2 regions of the Sphingomonas abietis genome follow, and region 1 is predicted to be linked to the other one. Evidence: predicted binding sites of a transcription regulator. Region 1 holds the regulator's gene; the other holds the start of a gene.

Region 1 (7,739 bases):
GGCCGCCAACATCGTCGCGATCCCGCTCACCACCTTCGTCATCATGCCGGCCGAGGCGCTGGCGCTGCTGTTCGATAGCGTCGGGCTGGGCGCGGCCTTCTGGTGGGTGACGGGCCGGGCGCTCGCCCTGCTGCTGGCGATCGCCCATCATGTCGGATCTCTGCCCGGCGCGGTGACCTTCGTGCCGACCATGTCGCGGCTGGCCTTCGCCTCGATCATGGCCGGGGGGCTGTGGCTGGCGCTGTGGCGAACGCGCGCCCGTCTGTTCGGCCTGCTGCCGGTCGCGATCGGGCTGGTGATGACGCTGGCCGCGCATCCGGCCGATATCTTCGTCACCGGCGATGGCCGCCACCTCGCGGTGCGGGCGCCGGACGGGCAGGTGGCGCTGCTGCGTCAGCGCACCGGCGATTATATGCGCGATACGCTGTCCGAACTATCGGGGCGCGAGGGCGACGAGGCGATCGCGCTCGACGATCTGCCGGGCGCCCGCTGCGGGCCGGACAGTTGTGCGGCGACATTGGTGCGGGGCGATCGCATCTGGCACCTGCTGGCCACGCGCAGCCCCTACAGGATCGACCGTCCGGCGATGGAGCAGGCCTGCGCCGCCGCCGATATCGTCGCCAGCGACCGGCGCCTGCCCGGCTGGTGCCGCCCCCGCTGGCTCAAGGCCGATGCGGCGCTGCTGGCCGGGACGGGCGGGCTGGCGATCTCGCTGGTCCGGCCGGCGGTCGTCACCGTGGCGGCCATGCAGGGGCAGCACCCATGGGCGCTCCACGCCGCCGCCCGTCCGGCAGGAGCGATCCACGGATCCTATCGCCGTTTTTCCCAAGCAGACGAGGCGCGACACCATTCGCGAAACCGTTGGCGCGACTGACACCAGCCCCTGAGAGGGCAGGTGCCGTCGCACCGCCGCGCATCAATAGCGGCGCAGCAGCCCCGCCAGCTTGCCCTGCACGCGGACCTGCCCGGATTGGTAGCGCTGCGGCGAATAGGCATGGTTGGCCGGATCGAGCCGGATCATCTGGCCTTCGCGGCGGAAATATTTGAGCGTCGCCTCGGCCTCGTCGACCAGCGCGACCACGATCTCGCCATCGCGCGCGGTCTCGGTGCGGCGGATCAGCGCATAGTCGCCATCGAGGATGCCGGCCTCGATCATCGAATCACCGGAGACTTCCAGCGCATAATGCTCGCCGGGGCCGAGCAGGGCGGCGGGAACGGACAGGCTGGCATGGCCCTCCATCGCCTCGATCGGCATGCCGGCGGCGATGCGGCCGTGGAGCGGCAGCTCGATCACGCTGTCGTTCGCGGCTGCCGGAATCTTGGGAGCAGGCGGCGGCGGCGCGGGCGTTGCGGTGGTCGCCTGCTTCAGCGGGATCACCTTCTCGGGCATCCGCATCACCTCGAGCGCGCGCGCCCGGTTGGGCAGGCGACGGATGAAGCTGCGTTCCTCCAGCGCGCGGATCAGCCGGTGGACGCCGGATTTCGATTTGAGATCGAGCGCATCCTTCATCTCCTCGAACGACGGCGAAACGCCCGTCTCGGCCAGTCGCTCGTGAATGAAGAGGAGCAGTTCATGTTGCTTGCGCGTCAGCATCGCCATATCCCCGCGTGGAACGGATGGCGAACGTGTAGGCAACCAAATCCAACATGTCAACGGGCTCGAATCATCCCGGAATCAGCATTTCCGCCGAGTCTCCGGCTTCGGCGGCCGGAACATGCGGGGGACGAACGATCAACCCGTCGGCCGCGGCGAGCGCCATCAACGCGGCCGAATCCTGTCCGTCGGGCGCAAAGGCCCGGCCATTCTCCAGCCGGGCGCGGGCATAATCCTGCCGCGGGCCGTTGGCGGGCAGCGGCGCGCCGAGCGTGACCGTGCGCGTGGCCGGCAACGGATCGGCGGCGCCTCCCATGCGGGCGATCAGCGGCAACAGGAAGAGCGTCGCGGTGACGTAGCTCGACACCGGGTTGCCGGGCAGGCCGAGCACGATCGCGTCGCCGAGCCGGCCTGCCAACAACGGCTTGCCCGGCCGCATCGCCACCCGCCAGAAATCGAGCGAGGCCCCGGCCTGTTCCAGCGCCGGCCGCACCCAATCGCGATCGCCGACCGAGACGCCGCCGGTGGTGACGATGATGTCGGCGTCGCGCGCGGCATCGCGGAAGCCGGCGGCGATGATGTCGAGATCGTCGGGCAGCACGCCGCGATCCTGTACGATTGCGGGGCGGCCGGCGAGCATCGCGGCGAGCATCGCGGCGTTGGAGGCGGGCAGGGTCGCGCCCGGCGTCGGCGCGCCGAGCGGGACGAGTTCGTCGCCGGTCGAGATCAGCGCGATACGCGGGCGCTTGTGGACGGGGACGGTAGCATGGCCGCCGATCGCGGCGAGCGCGACGTGGCGGGCATCGATGCGCCGGCCGGCGGCGACCAGCGATGCGCCCGAAGCGAAGTCCATCGCCTTGGGCCGGATGTTGCCGCCGATCCGAGTCGGCCCTTCGCCGGTCATCAGCAGCCGATCGCCATCGCGCTGGGCCTCTTCCTGCACCAGCACGCAATCGGCGCCCTCGGGCACCGGCGCGCCGGTGAAGATGCGGGCCGCCTCGCCCGGCGCCAGCGCGCGATCGAGGCCGGCACCGGCCGCGCTCTCGCCGATGACCGTCCATGGGCCGGGGCGTTCGGCAAAGCGGATGGCATAGCCGTCCATCGCGGAGAGATCGTGGCTCGGCTGATCGCGGCGGGCGAGGATATCCTCCGCCGCCCAGCGCCCGACGGCGGCGACCAGCGGCACCGTCTCGATATCCAGCGGCGAGGCCAGCGCCAGCAGCCGTGCCTGCGCTTCGGCGACGGGCAGCAGGCTCATGCCGCGCGCCAGTCGCCGGATCGGCCGCCGGACTTGGCGAGCAGCCGGACGGCGCCGATCGTCATGCGGCGATCGAGCGCCTTGGCCATGTCGTAGACGGTCAGCAGCGCGACCGAGACGGCGGTCATCGCCTCCATCTCGACGCCGGTGGTATGGGTGGTGCGGACGGTGGCGGTGGCGGTGACGCCCTCGTCCTCGACGACGAGATCGAGCGTCACCCCGGAGATCGGCAGCGGATGGCAGAGCGGGATCAGGTCGGCGGTGCGCTTGGCGGCCATAATCCCGGCGACGCGCGCCACGGCGAGGACGTCGCCCTTCTTCACCGCGCCGTCCCGGATCGCCCGGGCGGCTGCCGAGGACATCGCGATATGGCCGCCGGCGGTGGCTTCGCGGGCGGTGACCGACTTGGCCGAGACGTCGACCATGCGGGCGGCGCCATCGGCGTCGAGATGGGTCAGGCCGGTCATGCGCCGATCAGCAGCCGGCGCGTCGCCTCCGCCACGTCCGCCTGGCGCATCAGCGTCTCGCCGACGAGGAAGCGGTGGATGCCGGCTTGCGCCAGTCGATCGAGATCGGCTTTGGTGGAGAGCCCGCTCTCGGCGACGATCTCGGTGCCCTCGGGCATCCGCTGGGCCAGCGCCTCGGTGCGGCCGAGATCGACGGTGAAATCGCGCAGATCGCGGTTGTTGACGCCGATCAGGCGCGAGTGGAGGCGCAGCGCGCGGTCCAGCTCGGCGTCGTCATGGACCTCGACCAGCACGTCCATGGCATGATCGATGGCGGCGGCCTCGATCTCCGCCATCGCGCCGTCATCCAGCGCGGCGACGATGATCAGGATCGCGTCCGCCCCGATCGCGCGCGCCTCGGCGACCTGCCAGGGATCGACCATGAAGTCCTTGCGGATCGCGGGCAGCGAGCAGGCCTCGCGGGCGGCGACGAGATAGGCTTCGTCGCCCTGGAAGAAGGGCTTGTCGGTCAGCACCGAGAGGCAGGCGGCGCCGCCCGCCTCATAGGCGCGGGCATGGGCCGGGGGATCGAAATCCTCCCGGATCAGCCCCTTGGACGGGCTCGCCTTCTTGATCTCGGCGATCAGAGCGTGGCCATCGGCGGCCTTGCGGGTGAGCGCTGCCGCGAAGCCGCGGGGCGGCGGCTGGAGACGCGCCGTCGCGTCGATCGCCGAAAGCGGGGTCGCGGCCTGGCGGCGGGCAACCTCCTCGCGGGTGGCGGCGATGATCCTGTCGAGAACGGTGGCCATCAGAAGGCGATCCAGCGCTGGAGCAGCTGTTCGGCCGAGCCATCGTCGATCGCTTCGGCGGCGATGTCGGCGCCGTCCTGCCAGTCGTCGGTACGGCCGGCGACGATCAGCGCGGCCGCCGCGTTGAGTAGCACCGCGTCGCGATAGGCGCCGGCCTCGCCGCGCAGCAGGCGGGTGAGCGCCGCCGCGTTATAGGCAGCGTCGCCGCCCCGGATCGCGGTCAGCGGATGCGGCGTGATGCCGACGTCGCCGGGTGCGACATGCTCCTCGCGATCACCGCAGGCGCCCAGCCGGATGATGCGGCTGCCGCCGGCGATCGAGAGTTCGTCCAGCCCTTCGTCGCCGGCCACGATCATCGCGCTCTCGGTGCCGAGCAGGGTCATCGCACCGGCGACGGTGCCGAGATAGTCGGTGCGCGCGACCCCCATCAGCTGGCGGGTGACGCGCGCCGGATTGCACAGCGGGCCGACGATGTTGAAGATCGTCCGCCGGCCGATCGCGCGGCGCACCGGCGCGAGCCGGCCGAGGGCGGGATGATGGGTCTGCGCGAACAGGAAGCAGAGGCCGAGTGCGTCCAGCGTCTCCTCGGCGGTCGCCGCCGCGCGATCGAGATCGAGGCCGAGCGCCTCCAGCGTATCGGCGGCGCCGGCCTTGGACGAGGCGGCGCGATTGCCATGCTTGGCGACCGGCACGCCGCAGGCCGCGACCACGATCGAGACGGCGGTGGAGATGTTGAGGCTGTGCGCGCCATCGCCGCCGGTGCCGCAGACGTCGATCGCGCCGGCGGGTGCCCGCACCTCGATCATGCGCTCGCGCAGGGCACGGGCGGCGGCGGCGATCTCGATCGCGGTTTCGTCGCGCAGGGTGAGGCCGGTGAGGAAGGCGGCGATCGCGTCTTCGGGCACGCGGCCGTCGAGAATGTCGGCGAAGGCCTGTTCGGCGGTCTCGAACGCCAGCGGGGTCGCCGGATCGGGCAGGAGGGCGATGGTGGTCATGCCGGCCCTCTCATGCCGCCTGGCGTTCGGTCACGGCAATGCCGGCCAGCCGCATGAAGTTGGCGAGCATCGCATGGCCATGCTCGGTGGCGATGCTCTCGGGATGGAACTGGACGCCATGGAGCGGCAGGCTGGCGTGGCGGAAGCCCATGATCGTGCCGTCCTCGCTGCGCGCATTGACGATCAGCTCGGCCGGCAGATCGCCTTCCTCGACGATCAGCGAATGATAGCGGGTGCCGGTGAAGGGCGAGGGCAGGCCGGCGAAGATGCCGGTGCCGTCATGGCTGATCAGGCTGGTCTTGCCGTGCATCAACTGCCGCGCGCGAGACACGGTGCCGCCGAAGCTCTGGCCGATCGACTGGTGGCCGAGGCAGACGCCGAGCAGCGGCCGGCCGGCCTGCGCGCAGGCCTTGACCAGATCGAGGCTGACCCCGGCCTCGTTGGGGGTGCAGGGGCCGGGCGAGATCAGGAACGCATCCGCCCCGCTCGACAGCGCCTGGCCCGCGCCGATCGCGTCGTTCCGCACGACCTCCACGGGGGCACCCAGTTCCTGGAGATAATGCACCAGGTTCCAGGTGAAGCTGTCATAATTGTCGATGACGAGGATCATGGCCTGCGACTTAGCGCAGGGCGGGATTATCGCAAGGGCTGGCGCGGCTTTCCCGGACGCGCGCTCAGCCCTGATCCTGATAGGCGAGCTGCAGGATGCCCCAATGGCGGCCGCCGATGTGGATCGAGGCGATCACCTGCTTGAGCAATATCACGCCACCCGATGCCAGCGATCGGCGATAGGCCTTGATCAAGAAGGGCTGCGTGGTGCGGCACTGCGCGCGCGTGTCGGCGAACTCGAAGATCTGCTGGTGGCGGCTATATTCCTCGTTCCATGCCTTGTCGGCGCGCTCGGGTTGCGAGCGTTCGGGCATGGCGACGGCGCCGAACGCATTGCGATCCGATACGGTGAGCCCGAAGAAACCGGTGAGGATGCGGGCGGCTTCCTGGTGCGGGCGTGCAGCGGCGACCATGAACGGCACGATCGGGTGATCATATTTGGGCGGATAGCTGCCCATGATCGGCCGATACTGTTCGGACATCACCTCGGCGAGCGTGATCCGGCCTTCATCGATCGCATTCTCGATCTTCGCGGCGATGTCGTCGGCCATGTCGCGGGCGAAGCGGATGTAGGACGAATCGGGGATGTCGACGTCGCTCTCGGCGATATATTGGAGCAGCGCGTTGGTATCGTCCGATACGCTGCTGAGCAGCAGGCTGAGCTGGGTGAGATCGGCGGCATTGTCGCTGGAGGTGGCGCCGAGCGCGCCGATGCCGTGGCGGACGCCGGACACCGATCCGACGATCGATTCCATCGATCGCGCCACCGCATCGCTATCGTCCGAAAGCCCCATCATCAATTCGCGCAGATCGCCGGTCATCGCCTCGATCTGGCGGGTGCCGTTATGTGCCGCGCGGGCCTTGTCGACGCCGCTTTCGATGCGGGAGAGCATGGTGCCGGCCTCGCCGGTCAGGCCCTTGACCGCCTGATCGATCTTCTTGGTGGCGACGGCGGTTTCGAGCGCGAGCTTCTTCACTTCCTGCGCGACGACGGCGAAGCCGCGGCCGGCGTCGCCGGCGCGCGCCGCCTCGATCGTGGCGTTGAGCGCGAGCAGATTGACCTGCCCGGTGATCCGGCTGATCGCCTCCGTCACTTGTGCGACCGAGGCCAGCGCGGCGTTGAAGCTGCCGAGGCCGGCATGGATCTGGCTGACCTGATCGATCAGGTCGACCACGTCGGTGTTGGCGGCGGAGAGCTTGCGGGTCGAATCGTCGATCACCTCATGCGCGGCGGAGGCCTTCTCCTTGGCTTCGCGCGCGGCGAGGCTCACGGCCTGCTGATCGCGCTCCAGCTGATCGGTATCGCTGCCGATCCGCTCGACGGTGGCGACCTGTTCGGTCACGCGCTCGGCCAGCGCCGCGATGTTGGCCTGCAGATCGAGGGTGCGAATGCCGAGGTCGCCGGACAGCTTGGCCGCCTTGCGTACCGTATCGGCGAGATTCATCGGGCCATGATCCATCAGCATGGCACCAGCTTTGCTATGTTTCGGATAAGGGATGGTTAACGCAGTGCCGTTTCGGCGCGGCGGCGGGTTTACTGCCCGAAGCCGGCCTCGGACGCGCGCGCCTCGGCTTCGCGGGCGGCGGCGAACAGTGCCCCGGCCTTGGCCTCGCACTCGCGCTGCTCGGAGGCCGGATCGCTGTCCGCGACGATGCCGGCGCCGGCCTGGACGTGCATCACCCCATCCTTCACCACGGCGGTGCGCAACACGATGCAGCTGTCCATCGACCCGTCCGGCGAGAAATAGCCGACGCCGCCGGCATAGGCGCCGCGCGTCTCGGGCTCCAGCTCGGCGATGATCTCGCAGGCGCGGACCTTGGGCGCGCCCGACACGGTGCCGGCCGGGAAGCCGCCGAGCAGCGCATCGATCGCATCCTTGGCCGGATCGAGCTGGCCGGTGACGTTCGAGACGATGTGCATGACGTGGCTGTACAGCTCGACGGTATAGCTCTCCGTCACCTTCACGCTGCCCGCGGTCGCGACCCGGCCGACATCGTTGCGGCCGAGATCGAGCAGCATCAGATGTT
Region 2 (7,739 bases), 2.1 Mb from region 1:
TTGAGAGAATATTTAACGTATGACTTAATTAAATTTGCTGCATCAAATAATGCAGTTTGCTGATAACAGTACGCCCATATGATTGATACGCATTGAATAAATATAAAGTGGAAAAATGTCGCATTTATTTCGTCGATGTATGGCGTGCCGCTCTTGTTCCTAAGCGATCGAAGCGCCCTTTTTAATCTAGGTGACATAAGGCTGAACAGCATGGCATAAGTTCCAAGGCTAAAGCCTAGGAGATTAGGCAAAACGGAGAGAGCCGTGTCAGCCCACGCTGCAGAAATGATGTATCTGTACGAAATGCCAGAGAGAATTACGGCTCCCCATAAAAATGGAGAATAAGCTATGGATTTCCATCCTCCATAGTCCCTCAGGTATTTCCCAAGGTTCCTACGCAGGGTCCGAAATTGACCGATATCTGTTTTAATCTCGGGCATTACTTGCCCGTGATTCTTCTAAAGGCTTGATGCTCTGTTTCCCGATCCGGGTCGAATTTATCGTGAAGAAGTTTCGGAAAATCCTCCGTTGAGCGCTGCGTCGCGCCGCGTAGATCGCGGCCTTCCGTTTTTACCGATCCGTGATCTAGGGCGCTCTCACCCAAGCGACGCAATTGTTGATTTGGATTGATAGATTTGCCGCTCTCAGCTTCAAATACGACAGTCATTTTTTTCGAATTTAAATTCCCAAGATATTCTTCGACCTTTTCGTCAAAATCGTCCTCAAAAATATCCGCATTCGGCGCTTGGATCGTTATTATCACGCGCTTGATCACTGGCAGCGAAAAAACGGATTCGAGACCAACTTTGCTTTGCACCACAGTAATTTTAGGATCGCCAAATTCTGCTGTGATGCCTAGGTCATCCGCCAGTCGACTAAAAAACGTACCGGCAGAATTTATTGTCAGTGTTTTCCCACCGGAATACGTCTGAACGTAAATTCGATGATTATTGGTATCGAATAAGAAGCTGAAGACAGCGGAATTTGGGTATAGGTCTTCCGGTATACTGATTTCAGAAACTTTATTGTCTGAAGCCTCTTTGAGTTCTCCGGCATCGAACCATGGCTCATCGGTATCAATTTTTATGAACGTTGTGATGAAGCCCGTGTAAATTCCGTCATCTTCCTCTGATCTGTTTAAAAGAGAGATCATAGCATGGCGGTCGCCGCGAACCTTGACTGGTTTTCTCAGCCGATAAAGGCTCTCTATAAAACGACCGTAAACGCCAGATGGATGAGGGTGGAGTCTCACGTTTAGAACGCCACCAGAAACTTTAATCATCCGCGCCATCGAATGCCCCCAATTGATTTGGCGTTATGCAAAGCCGAAACATTTAGGGAGTCAAGCGTCGACTACTCCGCCATCGCCTTTGCCTTCTTGGCCGCCACCTTCCGCTTGCCCGCCGCCTTCACCGGCGCCGCGCTCACCACATTCGCTCCCCCCAACAACGGCTTCAAATACCGCCCCGTATAGCTCCGCTCGACCTGCACCACATCCTCGGGCGTGCCGACCGCGACGATCTCGCCGCCCTTGTCGCCGCCTTCGGGACCGAGGTCGATCAGCCAGTCGGCGGTCTTGATGACTTCGAGATTATGCTCGATCACCACCACCGTATTGCCCTGCTCGACCAGCGCGTGGAGCACCTCGAGCAGCTTGCGGACATCCTCGAAATGGAGGCCGGTGGTCGGCTCGTCGAGGATGTAGAGGGTGTTGCCGGTGGCGCGGCGGGAGAGCTCCTTGGCGAGCTTGACGCGCTGCGCCTCGCCGCCCGACAGCGTGGTCGCCTGCTGGCCGACCTTGACGTAGCCGAGCCCGACCTCGACCAGCATCGCCATCTTGTCGCGGATGCCGGGCACCGCCTTGAAGAATTCGACCGCATCCTCGCAGGTCATGTCGAGCACGTCGGCGATGCTCTTGCCCTTGAAGGTCACTTCCAGCGTCTCGCGGTTGTAGCGCTGGCCGTGGCAGACGTCGCAGGTGACGTAGACGTCGGGCAGGAAGTGCATCTCGATCTTGATCAGCCCGTCGCCCGAGCAGGCCTCGCAGCGCCCGCCCTTGACGTTGAACGAGAAGCGGCCAGGCTTGTAGCCGCGCGCCTGGCTTTCGGGGAGGCCGGCGAACCAGTCGCGGATCTGGGTGAAGGCGCCGGTATAGGTCGCCGGGTTCGAGCGCGGGGTGCGGCCGATCGGCGACTGGTCGATGTCGATCACCTTGTCGAGATGCTGGAGCCCCTCGATCTTCTCATGATGCCCGGCCTGGATGCGGGCGCCGTTGAGAGTGCGGGACGCCGACGCGAACAGGGTGTCGATGGTGAAGGTCGACTTGCCCGATCCCGAGACGCCGGTGATGCAGGTGAAGGTGCCGATCGGGATCGAGGCGCTGACATCCTTGAGATTGTTGGCGCGCGCGCCCTTCACGGTGATCTGCTTGCCATTGCCCGTGCGCCGCCGGGCCGGGAGGGGCACGCTCCGGCGGCCGGAGAGATAGTCGCCGGTCAGGCTGTCCTCGTTGGCGAGGATGTCGGCGAGGCTGCCCTCGGCGACGATCGCGCCGCCATGGACGCCGGCGCCCGGCCCCATGTCGACGATATGATCGGCGGTGCGGATCGCATCCTCGTCATGCTCGACCACGATCACGGTGTTGCCGAGATCGCGCAGCCGGCGCAGCGTGACCAGCAGCCGGTCATTGTCGCGCTGGTGGAGGCCGATGCTCGGCTCGTCGAGCACGTAGAGCACGCCCGACAGGCCCGAGCCGATCTGGCTGGCGAGGCGGATGCGCTGGCTCTCGCCGCCGCTGAGCGTGCCGGAGGTGCGATCGAGGTTGAGATAGTCGAGCCCGACATTGTCGAGGAAGCCCAGCCGCTCGACGATCTCCTTGAGGATGCGCTCGGCGATCTGGTTCTGCTGCTCGTTGAGATGCTCGGGCATCTCGCGGAAGAATTTCAGCGCGGGGCCGACCGCGCGGCGGGTCGACATGCTGATGTCCTCGCCGGCGATCTTCACCGCGCGCGCCTCGGGCTTGAGGCGGGCGCCGTCGCACACCTCGCAGGGGCGGCTCGACTGATATTTGGCGAGCTCCTCGCGCATCCACGCGCTCTCGGTCTGCAACATGCGGCGATCGAGATTGCCGATCACGCCCTCGAACGGCTTCTTGACCTCGTAGCTCTTGCGCCCGTCCATGAACTTCAGCGTCACCGCGCGGCCGCGGGTGCCGTGCAGGATGGTGTCGCGATCCTCCTCGGAGAGATCCTTCCACGGCGTCGCCAGGTCGAAATCATATTCGCGGGCGAGGCTGCTCAGCACCTGCATGTAATAAGGCGAGGGCGGGTTGCTCTTCGCCCACGGCACGACGGCGCCCTGCTTGATCGACAGATTCTCGTTGGGGACGACCAGCTCGGGGTTGAAATAGAGCTTCTCGCCGAGCCCGTCGCAGGCCGGGCAGGCGCCCTGCGGCGCGTTGAACGAGAATAGCCGCGGCTCGATCTCGGCGATGGTGAAGCCCGAGACCGGGCAGGCGAACTTCTCGGAGAAGGTGATGCGTTCCGAGATGCCTTCGGGGAGCACCAGACCTTTCATCCCCCCCGTTCGTGCTGAGCCTGTCGAAGCACGTGCTCCGGATGCCTCGCCTGCGTCACGTCCTTCGACAGGCTCAGGACGAACGGAATCCGGGCTGTCCATCACATCGACATAGGCCAATCCCTCGGCGAGCTTGAGCGCGGTCTCGAAGCTCTGCGCCAGGCGGGTGGCGAGGCCGTTGCTGTCGTCGCCCGGCTCGGGCGCGCGGATCACCAGGCGATCGACGACGATCTCGATGTCATGCTTGTATTTCTTGTCGAGCGCCGGCGCCTCGTCGATCTCGTAGACGGTGCCGTCGATGCGGACGCGCTGGAAGCCGTCCTTCTGCCACAGCGCCAGCTCCTTCTTATACTCGCCCTTGCGGCCGCGGACCACGGGGGCGACCAGCAGCGCGCGCGTCCCCTCGGGCAGCGCCATCACCCGGTCGACCATCTGGCTGACCGTCTGCGCGCTGATCGGGAGGCCGGTGGCCGGCGAATAGGGGATGCCGACCCGCGCCCACAGCAGGCGCATATAGTCGTAGATTTCGGTGACGGTGGCGACCGTCGAGCGCGGGTTGCGGCTCGTCGTCTTCTGCTCGATCGAGATGGCCGGCGAGAGCCCCTCGATATGATCGACGTCCGGCTTCTGCATCAGTTCGAGGAACTGGCGCGCATAGGCCGACAGGCTCTCGACGTAGCGCCGCTGCCCCTCGGCATAGATGGTGTCGAAGGCGAGGCTCGACTTGCCCGAGCCGGACAGCCCGGTGATCACGATCAGCTTGTCGCGCGGGAGATCGAGCGAGACATCCTTGAGGTTGTGCTCGCGGGCACCACGGACGGAAATATGAGTCAGCATAGGGCTCAGTCTGTTCCATATTTGTTCGGGAGGGGCAAGGTCTCTCCGAAATGGGGACGACAGGTCGCGCATCCAACCCCGCTGCGACCAATATGGATCAATCCGCGCTCGTGCCGCGATCGCCGCGCCGCTTAGTCTCGCGATCCGGGGCACAACGCGGGGGCAGGATGAACCGGTTGCATTATGGCGACAATCTCGACGTGCTGCGCGCGCATGTCGCCGACGCGAGCGTTGATCTGGTCTATCTCGATCCGCCGTTCAACTCGAACGCCAGCTACAATATCCTGTTCAAGTCGCAGTCGGGGGCGGGCACCGACGCCAGCATCGAGGCGTTCGACGACAGCTGGCAATGGGGGCCGGCGGCGGCCAATGCGCTGATCGAGATCACCCAAAGCGGCCACCACAAGCTCCACATGCTGATGCAGGCGATGCGCTCTGCGATCGGCGAGAACGCGCTGATGGCCTATCTGGCGATGATGGCGGTGCGGCTGGTCGAGCTACATCGCGTGCTCAAGCCGACCGGCAGCCTCTATCTCCACTGCGACCCGACCGCGAGCCACTATCTCAAGCTGGTGCTCGACGCCGTGTTCGGGGCGGAGAATTTTCGCAACGAGATCGTGTGGCGGCGGACCAACGCGCATAACAAGCTGAGCCGGCAATTCGGGCCGATCCACGACATCATCTTCTTCTACAGCGTGTCCGACCGGATGATCTTCCACCCCGGTCGGCGCCCTTTCACGAAGTCCTACGTGAAGGATTCCTTCCCGCATGAAGATGCCCGAGGCCCCTATCAATCCAATGTGCTGACCGGCGCCGGGTCGCGCAAGGGCGACAGCGGACAGCCCTGGCGCGGTTATGATCCGAACGCGAAGAACCGGCACTGGGCGTTACCAGGCAAATTGCTGGCGGAGCTGGCCGGCGAGCGTGGCGCGGCCAGCCCGCAGCATCTCCTCGACCGGCTGGATGCGCTCGGTCTGATCCTGCATCCGGCACGGAGCGGTTCCCTGCCGCGCTACAAGCAATATCTGGAAGCCGGGGACGGCGTGCTGCATCAGGATATCTGGGCCTATCAGCCCGGCACCAGGGGGATATTGGTCGGCACGCCTGACGGCATCGATCAGGATGTGAAATGGCTCGACAACACGGACGAGAAGCTCGGCTATCCCACCCAGAAGCCGCTGGCCCTGCTCGAACGGATCATCGCCGCCTCCTCCAACCCCGGCGATGTCGTGCTCGATCCATTCTGCGGCTGCGGCACGGCGGTGGACGCGGCGCAGAAGCTCGGCCGGCAGTGGATCGGGATCGACGTCACCCATCTCGCCGTCGGGCTGATCGAAAAGCGGCTGCGCGAAGGCTATGGCGAGGCCGTCCGCTTCGAGACGATCGGCGTGCCCAAGGATCGCGACAGCGCGCTACGCCTCGCCGGCGAGAAGCCGCACGAGTTCCAGAACTGGTTCTGCCTCAAGGTCGGCGGCTATCCGCTGGACGGCGGTCGCAAGGGCGCGGACCGGGGCGTCGACGGCCATTTCTACCCCTATGAGAGCGGCGGCACGACCTCGACCGGGGTGATCTCGGTGAAGGCCGGGCAGCATGTCGGCGTCGCGATGGTGCGCGATCTGCGCGGGGTGATGGAGCGGGACGCCTATCCCTTCGGGCTGTTCCTCTCCGCCTACGAACCGACCCGGCCGATGCTGGCCGAGGCGATGGCGGCAGGGTTGCACGACACCCAGCTCGGCCGCTTCCCGCGGCTCCAGATCCTGACCCCGGCCGATATCTTCCATGGCGGCGGGGCGAAGCTGCCACCGCTCGCCCCGGTCAACCGCCGCGCCGTGCGTGTCGAAACGCGGCCCTCCCACCAGTTCGGTTCGCAGGCGCAGCTGCTGTGACGCGGGGGCGGTGGAGAGGCGGCGCCGGGCTGGCGCCGCAGCCGCTCAGCGGCGGAGCGGCTCGCTCAGCGACATTTCCGAGATCGGCTCGAACCGGCCGAGGGTGCAGCGCACCGATTCGGGATCGCCGCCGATGCCGAGCGTGCCCGAATGGTCCAGCAGTTCGAGGGTGTCGCCCTGGCAGAGCTTGTCCGGATCGGCGCTGTGGAAGTGCAATGTCGAGACGTTGTTGATGTGGCCGAGGCCCTCGCACGGCGTCGGCAGATAGTTGCGATAGGCCTTGCTGCCGCCGACATGGAGGATGAGGTGGGTGTCGGTCTCGGCGGTCTGGTCGCGGATCGCCGATTTGCTGATGCACTGCTTGGCGTTGCGCGGCACCTGTTCCAGCCGGGCGCCGGCGGTGGTCGCGCCGAGCGCGAGGATCAGGGAGCCCGCCAGAACATGTCGCATCGTTCGATCCTTTGCCATTCCACTCTCCCTCGCGATGCCGTGTTACGATTTCGTGTCAGCCGGTGGCGCTGCCCTGCGGCGCCGGCGCATAATCGCTGCGGCGACGGTAGCTGCCCAGCACCGGCACCAGCATGAACAGCGCCAGCGTGGCATTGCCCAGCACATAGGCGCTGCCCGCCCCGGTCAGCCCGAAGGCGTGGGCCAGCACCGAGAGGATCGCCAGATAGACGATCGTCGCCGCCGCCTGCGCCACCAGCGCGGCCCGCTGCCGGCCGACCATGTAGAGCAGCGATTCCAGCGGGAAGCACGCCATCTCGATCATCAGCGAGAACATCATCAGCGTCAGCAGCCCGTAGGCCGCGAGATATTTGTGTCCGAACAGGCCGATGAACGGCTTGCCGCCGAGCAGGATCACGATCACCACCAGCAGCGCGATCCCACCCGAGATGATGCCGGTGCGGATGCCCAGCCGCCACGGATGCTGGCTCGACGGATCGAGCCGCATGATCTCGGGATAGAAGCCCTTGGTCAGCATGTCGGCGGGCTTGCCGGCCGAATCGAGCAGGGTGGTGGCGATCTTGTAGAGGCCGGCCGGCGCTGGCCCGAGAATGCCGCCGACGATGAGGTTGCTGATCGGGCCCCAGCAGGCGTTGAGCGAGACCGCGATGTTGGTGGTCCACACGAAGCTCCACGCATCCGGCAGCCGGCGCGCGACGCCGAACAGGCCGGGGCGGAGCGCATCGCCCATGTCGCGGCGGCGCAATTCGCGGATCGCCAGCGCCCACAGCAGGATGTCGCCGGCGATGTCGGCAATGTACCAAGCGACGATGAAGCCGACGAAGCCGAGGCCGCCGGCATAGGCGATGCCGGCGCCGGCCGCGCGCAGCACCGGCGTCACCAATTGCTGCTGGGCGAGCAGATCGAAGCGATCGAGCAGGCGCAGCACGCCGGTCGGCGTCGCCGCCGACATGGTGGGCACCAGCGTGCAGT

What was found. Region 1 encodes LexA, which represses DNA repair genes until DNA is damaged. Its sites were predicted from a motif close to GTTCCNCNCTTGTTCT; they were not measured.
Region 2: a site for LexA is predicted at 4,426-4,441, ahead of uvrA (excinuclease ABC subunit UvrA). Genes of this name have one in related genera too.

The regions. Positions count from the first base shown of each region.
Region 1 is NZ_CP115174.1:1,220,960-1,228,698, forward strand. It holds gene PBT88_RS05950 (ComEC/Rec2 family competence protein) at 1-874, shown strand, start outside; gene lexA (transcriptional repressor LexA) at 917-1,594, opposite strand; gene PBT88_RS05960 (molybdopterin molybdotransferase MoeA) at 1,665-2,852, opposite strand; gene moaC (cyclic pyranopterin monophosphate synthase MoaC) at 2,849-3,319, opposite strand; gene trpC (indole-3-glycerol phosphate synthase TrpC) at 3,316-4,107, opposite strand; gene trpD (anthranilate phosphoribosyltransferase) at 4,107-5,102, opposite strand; gene PBT88_RS05980 (anthranilate synthase component II) at 5,113-5,712, opposite strand; gene PBT88_RS05985 (methyl-accepting chemotaxis protein) at 5,777-7,177, opposite strand; gene trpE (anthranilate synthase component I) at 7,246-7,739, opposite strand, start outside.
Region 2 is NZ_CP115174.1:3,325,182-3,332,920, reverse strand. It holds gene PBT88_RS15710 (DUF4747 family protein) at 440-1,282, opposite strand; gene uvrA (excinuclease ABC subunit UvrA) at 1,354-4,413, opposite strand; gene PBT88_RS15700 (DNA methyltransferase) at 4,581-6,299, shown strand; gene PBT88_RS15695 (hypothetical protein) at 6,345-6,749, opposite strand; gene PBT88_RS15690 (lipopolysaccharide biosynthesis protein) at 6,805-7,739, opposite strand, start outside.